Regions from separate parts of the Corallincola platygyrae genome, predicted to be linked through region 2. Evidence: predicted binding sites of a transcription regulator. Region 2 holds the regulator's gene; the other holds the start of a gene.
What was found. Region 2 encodes sigma-54, which starts transcription at its own class of promoters, with help from an activator protein. Its sites were predicted from a motif close to GTTGGCACGNNNNTNGNNT; they were not measured.

Region 1 (3,427 bases), on a different contig from region 2:
AAAGGTTGTGATCTGATAGCTGTCTGCTTGGTCATGGTTTGCAAGTTCATCGATGAACTTATGACCAACCATGCCGTTACCGACAACAATGACTTTTTTCTGAGTCATACCGGGATCCCTCTAAGTTATGCTGACAGCTGATGCTGTTCTGATTCGATTAATTCGTTAAACCAGTTAAGGGCAGGGGCCAGGGTGACCACCTCCCCTATAACCACAAGCGTGGGAGAGGGCAGCTGATGAGTAGCAGCCATCTCGGGTAGTTCTGATAATGTGCCGATAACTGTTTTTTGGTTATCACGACAACCATTTGAGATAAGCGCTGCCGGCGTTGATGCAGTAAGTCCGGCGCCAGTCAGGCGATCTCGAATGAACGCCAACTTACTGAGGCCCATATACACCACCAATGTGTGTTGACTCTCAGCCAGGTTTTGCCAATCCAGATTCAGACCGCTTTCGCCGTGGGCGGTAATAAAGGTGCAGGCCTGCGACATGCCGCGATGGGTAAGAGGTATACCTGCATAGCTAGTACAGCCGGAGGCAGCGGTGATACCCGGAACAATTTCAACCTCGACACCCACCTGTCTTAGCTCAAGCGCTTCTTCGCCACCGCGGCCAAATACAAAAGGGTCGCCGCCTTTGAGGCGACAGATATTAAAACCTTCAAGGGCCTTATCTTTCAGAAGTTGGTTTAAAGCGTTCTGAGGAATGCTGTGATGATTTTTTGATTTGCCGACAAACAGCGCCGCGGTTTGCTTGGGAAACAAGTCGCGTATCTCATCACTGACCAACGCATCATAGAGAATCAAGTCTGCGGTTTGTATCGTGCGCAACGCCTTCACTGTGAGCAGGTCTGCGTCACCAGGGCCTGAACCAACAAGCCATACCTTGCCTACGGGCTTTTGGCTCCCCGTTGCAGCTTCAAACTTGATAATGGTCTCTTTGGTCATTGGTGCCCCCGATACAACATCTAACTTCTTGTTCAGAAGCAATTGAGCAAACGCGGGGCCAGTTTTGTTTTTTAACGTTAAAAAAATGTTATACGCATGATTTATATAGGATTTATTTTTTCTTGCTAAGGCTGGCCAATAAAACCCCTAGTTTGATGGGGGTAGTAGGTCTATCCCGGTATGGGTATAGAAAAATTGACCGAACTGCACAACGTGATCCCTGTTGCACTTCTAAACAGCGCCAATTATGTGCATGGGCATTTGCTTTGAATTTGTGGGTATGTGAGCTGGATAGTCCTATCTTATTGTTTTTATTGGTTTATAGCTTTGCACTTAATAGTGGCAAGAGTATTGCACCATCAGCATGCAGCGTAGTATTGAAGCATAGCGTAATTAATGGAGTTCCTGATGCAAGACAACTGGATTAAGACAACCTGCCCATACTGTGGTGTGGGCTGTGGCGTAGAAGCCAATGTCAGTTCTGATGGTCAAGTAACGGTCAGAGGCGATAAATCTCATCCAGCTAACCTCGGCCGTTTGTGCTCAAAAGGACTTGCGTTGGGAGATACCGTGATTCCGGATGGCCGCTTGTTGCATCCTTCTATAAATGGAGAGCGCGTTAACTGGCAACAGGCGCTCAACCATGTGTCATCCAAGTTTGCATCGATCGTTGAAGAGCATGGACCTGATTCTGTTGCACTCTACGTGTCAGGGCAATTGCTTACCGAAGACTACTACGTCGCCAATAAGCTGATGAAAGGGTATATCGGTACCTCAAACATCGATACCAACAGTCGTCTGTGTATGTCCTCTGCTGTTGCGGGTCATAAGCGCGCATTTGGAACAGATACTGTACCTGGCTGTTATCAAGATTTTGAAGTGGCAGATCTGCTGGTTCTGACAGGATCAAATTTGGCTTGGTGCCACCCCGTGTTGTTTCAACGCATCAAAGCCGCGAAAGAGCAGCGCCCTGACATGAAGATCGTTGTGATCGACCCAAGGCGCACAGATACCTGCGATATAGCAGATATGCATCTACCCGTTAAGCCGGGTACTGATGTGCTGTTGTTCAATACTTTGCTTGCTTATCTGGCCAAACAAAACCTTCATTCGCCGGAATACCTAGAACGCTATACCGAGGGTGCCGAGCAGGCATTGCATGCCGCCCATGGCGATGTTCCTGAGTTAGGCGACTTATCAGACGTTTGCGAAATTCTTGGGCTTGATGGGGAAATATTGAATAGGTTTCTGGCTCTTTTTGCTGAAACAGAAAATACAGTCACCATATACAGCCAGGGTGTTAATCAGTCGACCAGTGGTGTCGATAAGGTTAATGCGATCCTTAATTGCCATTTGCTTACCGGTAGAATTGGTAAGCCTGGCATGGGGCCATTTTCCATCACTGGGCAACCCAATGCGATGGGTGGCCGAGAAGTGGGCGGACTAGCAAACATGCTAGCAGCCCACATGGAGTTTACTGAGCAGCAGATCGCGCAGGTTCAAACCTTCTGGAATGCGCCATCTATGGCCATACAGCCCGGCGCTAAAGCGGTGGATCTGTTTGACCAGATATCAGAAGGCAAAATTAAAGCCGTGTGGGTAATGGCGACCAACCCAGTGGTGAGTCTTCCTGATGCAGACAAAGTGAAGCAAGCGCTGAAGCAGTGCGAACTTGTCGTTGTATCTGATTGTATCGCAGACACTGACACCACACGGTTAGCCCACGTGCTACTTCCAGCAAGAGGCTGGGCAGAAAAGTCTGGCACGGTCACAAACTCTGAACGAAGGATTTCTCGTCAACGCGCGATCGTCCCACCGACAGGCGAAGCGATGCCAGATTGGTGGATTATCTGTGAAGTCGCCAAACGTATGGGATTTGAACAAGGCTTCAATTTCAATAGTCCTGCGGAGATATTCGAAGAACACGCGGCACTTTCTGGCTATGAAAATGAGGGCAGCAGAGACTTTGACATTAGTGGTATGCAGGGGCTCGCTGAAACTGAATATGACCAGTTAGCACCGTTCCAGTGGCCAATGGCTACCCGGGGCGAAGTGAGCTTGCACAAACGTTTTTTTGCAGAGGGCAACTTTTATACGCCAAGTAAGCGCGCAAGGTTGGTGCCGGTAAAATATAGAGCGCCGGCGTCTGGCATTGATGGCAAGTATCCACTGGTGCTGAATAGCGGCCGGATCCGAGATCAGTGGCACACCATGACCCGCACTGGATTAGCGGCCAAGTTAAACGCGCATATTCCTGAGCCGTTTATCTCAGTTCACCCTAATACTGCGAAAAAGTACGCGTTGGAAGAGCAGGGCTTGGCACATGTTGAGAGTGCCCACGGGAGCGCGCTTGTTAGGGTTCAGGTCACCGACCGTGTCAGGGAAGATGAGCTGTTTATGCCGATTCATTGGACGGGGGTAACGTCGGCGCGAGCGCGGGTCGGTGCTCTGGTATCTCCAGATGTTGATGCGTTGTCTGG
Region 2 (3,427 bases):
CTGCACATCTTAACTTCTTCAGAATTTGCTTGTCTGAGAGTTTTGCTGCAATTGCTGACAGGGTTTTCAGGTGTTCCTGGCAGCTCTGTTCTGGGACCAGTAGCGCGAATATGAGGTCTACTGGTTGATTGTCGATGGCATCAAAGGCAATAGGCTCATCGCACTGCAACAAGACTGCAACAGCTTTACTGGCATTTGAGATCCGCCCATGAGGAATAGCAATACCATTTCCAATACCTGTACTGCCCTTTTTCTCTCTATCCAGAATGCTTTCAAAGATCATTTTGCAGCCGTGATCCGGCAGGTGCTTGGCAGCCAGTTCGCTGGCCATCTCAAGCACTCGTTTTTTGCTTGAACCGTGGACTGCACTTCGAGTGCAGTCCAGGCTGAGAATGGATGATATATCCATAGTGTAATTAGTGCGCGTTTAGCTTTTCTTTATGTTTAATTACTTGTCGATCGAGTTTATCGACCAACGCGTCGATTGCGGCATACATATCTGAATGCTCTGCGTTAGCAAATATCTCACCACCATTTAGGTGCAGTTTTGCTTCTGCTTTTTGCGTTAACTTCTCAACGTTGAGGATAACGTAAACGTTATTGATGTGGTCGAAATGGCGCTCTAGCTTAGTGAACTTTTCATTCACATAGTTTCGGAGTGAATCAGTAACTTCGACATGATGGCCGGTAAGATTGATTTGCATAGACCTCATCCTTTTATTGGTGAGCTTTTTACAGCAAGCTCTTTCGCTGATTTGACGGTGGGATAGACAAGGACTCCCGATACTTGGCGATCGTTCGTCTTGCTACCTGAATTCCCTGGTCTGCCAGTAGGTCAGCAATTTTGCTATCTGACAAAGGCTTGCTGGGGATTTCAGCCGCCACTAGTTTCTTGATCAGTGCTCGAATAGCTGTTGAGGAGCATTCTCCACCCCCTTCAGTACTGACGTGGCTGGAGAAGAAATATTTAAGCTCGAAGATACCTCTGGGGGTATGCATATACTTTTGTGTGGTCACACGGGATATGGTTGATTCATGCATATCAACCGCTTGAGCGATATCGTTAAGCACCATTGGCTTCATCGCTTCATCGCCGTATTCAAAGAAATCCCGTTGAAACTGAACAATGCAGTTTGCCACTTTCATCAGCGTATCATTGCGGCTTTCCAGGCTCTTGATGAACCATTTTGCTTCCTGCAGATGAGAGCGAATGTACTGGCTGTCTGCTGAATTCTTCACCGTGCGGCTCATGGCAGCATATTGCTGATTTACTTTGAGTTTAGGTACGGCATCAGGGTTGAGCTCTACAACCCAGCGACCGCTTTTTTTGGTCACCGATACGTCTGGAATCACGTATTGTTCTTCGCCACTGATCACCGCACTGCCTGGGCGAGGATTAAGTGACTGGATCAAGCGGAGAACTTCGCGTAACTGGTCTTCCTTGAGCTTGCTTTTACGCATCAACTGGCGATAGTCACGGCTGGCGAGTAGCTCGATATGATTGCCCAGAACCTGCTTACATTCTTTCAACCAAGGTGTATCTTCTGCAAATTGGTTGACCTGCACCAGCAGGCACTCTTGCAGTGAGCGAGCGCCAACGCCGATCGGGTCAAACAACTGAATACGTTTGATTACAGCTTCAACTTCATCCAGCTCAACCGCTTCTTCATCTTGTCCGAGCGCGGTAAGAATGTCTTCTGCTGACACAGTCAGATAGCCGGATTCGTCGATGGCATCAATGATGGCGGTGGCGATTGCACGGTCTACGTCACTGAATGGAGTCAGTTGCATCTGCCACTCGAGGTGGCTTTGCAGTGAATCTGTTGTCTCGCCCTGATAGCTGAACTCACTATCGTCGCCGTAGGAGGCTCCGGAAACTGGCGCTGCAGAGAGGTGATCATCCCAGGTGCTGTCTACTGGAAGTTCGTCAGATATCTGCTCTTTGTTGAGTGCTTCCGACGTTTCAACCGCAGCAGCATCATGTTCGTCTTGGAAACCATCGTTGCTGTCAGCTGATGCCGTTTCAGCTTTTTGAGGAAGATCTTGAGCCTCGCCGTTGACAGGCTGCTCAGCTACGTCGCTTTGTTCTGTCTGTTCCAGAAGCGGATTATTGTCGAGCGCATCCTGAACTTCCTGCTGGAGGTCCAGAGTCGATAATTGCAACAGCCGAATTGCCTGTTGCAATTGCGGCGTCATGGTAAGTTGCTGGCCTAAACGTAACTGTAATGACGGTTTCATTTACTTCCGTGACAATAAAAAAACGCACTTGCTTACAACGGACGTGGAGTTCGAGTGAGAGACTAAAAAATGCGTCACCCGTTAATTAAACTATAGCTGGAATTGCTCGCCGAGATACACGTCACGTACCTTTTGATCCGATAATACATCTTCCGGCTTGCCTTTGGCTATCAACTCTCCGTGGCTAACGATGTAAGCGTACTCACATACATCCAGAGTCTCTCTCACATTGTGATCAGTAATCAAGACACCAAGACCTCGATCGCGTAAGTGTTCAATGATTTTCTTGATATCGGTTACAGATATTGGATCTACTCCTGCAAAAGGTTCATCCAATAAAACGAACTGAGGCTCTGCAGCCAGTGCTCTTGCTATCTCAACTCGTCGACGCTCACCGCCCGACAGAGACATTCCTAAGCTGTCACGAATGTGAGTAATGCTGAACTCTTCAAGCAGCTGCTCCAGTATTTCCAGTCGTTGGACCCGGCTCAGTTCAGCGCGGGTTTGCAACACGGCCATAATGTTGTCGGATACAGACAGCTTGCGAAAGATGGAGGATTCCTGTGGTAGGTAACCAATCCCCTTGCGTGCGCGAACGTGCATGGGGGATAGAGTGACATCTTCATCATTGATTGTGATGCGCCCTTTATCATTTGGTACCAGGCCAACCACCATATAAAAGGTGGTTGTTTTGCCCGCCCCGTTGGGGCCCAACAAGCCGACAATTTGGCCCTTGTTTAACGCCAAAGAGACATCTTTCACCACTTGGCGCCCTTTATAGCTTTTTGCCAGATGGTTGGCGGTGAGGGTTGCCATGACTATTCGGTATCCTCTTCTTCATCTTTCTGACCCAACTGCTGTTGCAGCTGTTCGGGTAAAAAGATGGTTGTGACGCGGTCACCTTCCTGTTTGCCGCTTTCAGCCACCAGTTTTTGCTTGGCGATGTCGTAACGTATCAGCTCTCCTTGCACCACACTGTCCTGTTGAGTCAGGGTCGCGCCACCGGTAAGAATTAACGTCTTGTCCGCCAAGCGGTAGCGTATCTCTTTTGCTTCTGCTGTCATGGTGCGACCATTTTCCAGCAGTTGACTGAATTTTGCGGGTTCGCCTGCGGCGATCAAAACTTCTTTTCCCGCACCTGCAGACTGTTCAACCTGAAGGGTGTCAGCAAAAATCTTCAATGTGCCTT

Region 1: ABEA14_RS11825 (nitrate reductase) is a predicted target of sigma-54. The motif match lies at 1,286-1,304, and genes of this name have one in related genera.

What each region holds. Positions count from the first base shown of each region.
Region 1 is NZ_BAABLI010000014.1:116,352-119,778, forward strand. Features, by position in the region: gene nirB (nitrite reductase large subunit NirB) at 1-108, opposite strand, end outside; gene cobA (uroporphyrinogen-III C-methyltransferase) at 126-947, opposite strand; gene ABEA14_RS11825 (nitrate reductase) at 1,356-3,427, shown strand, end outside.
Region 2 is NZ_BAABLI010000029.1:7,693-11,119, forward strand. Features, by position in the region: gene ptsN (PTS IIA-like nitrogen regulatory protein PtsN) at 1-409, opposite strand, end outside; gene hpf (ribosome hibernation promoting factor) at 417-704, opposite strand; gene ABEA14_RS16675 (RNA polymerase factor sigma-54) at 733-2,238, opposite strand; gene lptB (LPS export ABC transporter ATP-binding protein) at 2,329-3,054, opposite strand; gene lptA (lipopolysaccharide transport periplasmic protein LptA) at 3,057-3,427, opposite strand, start outside.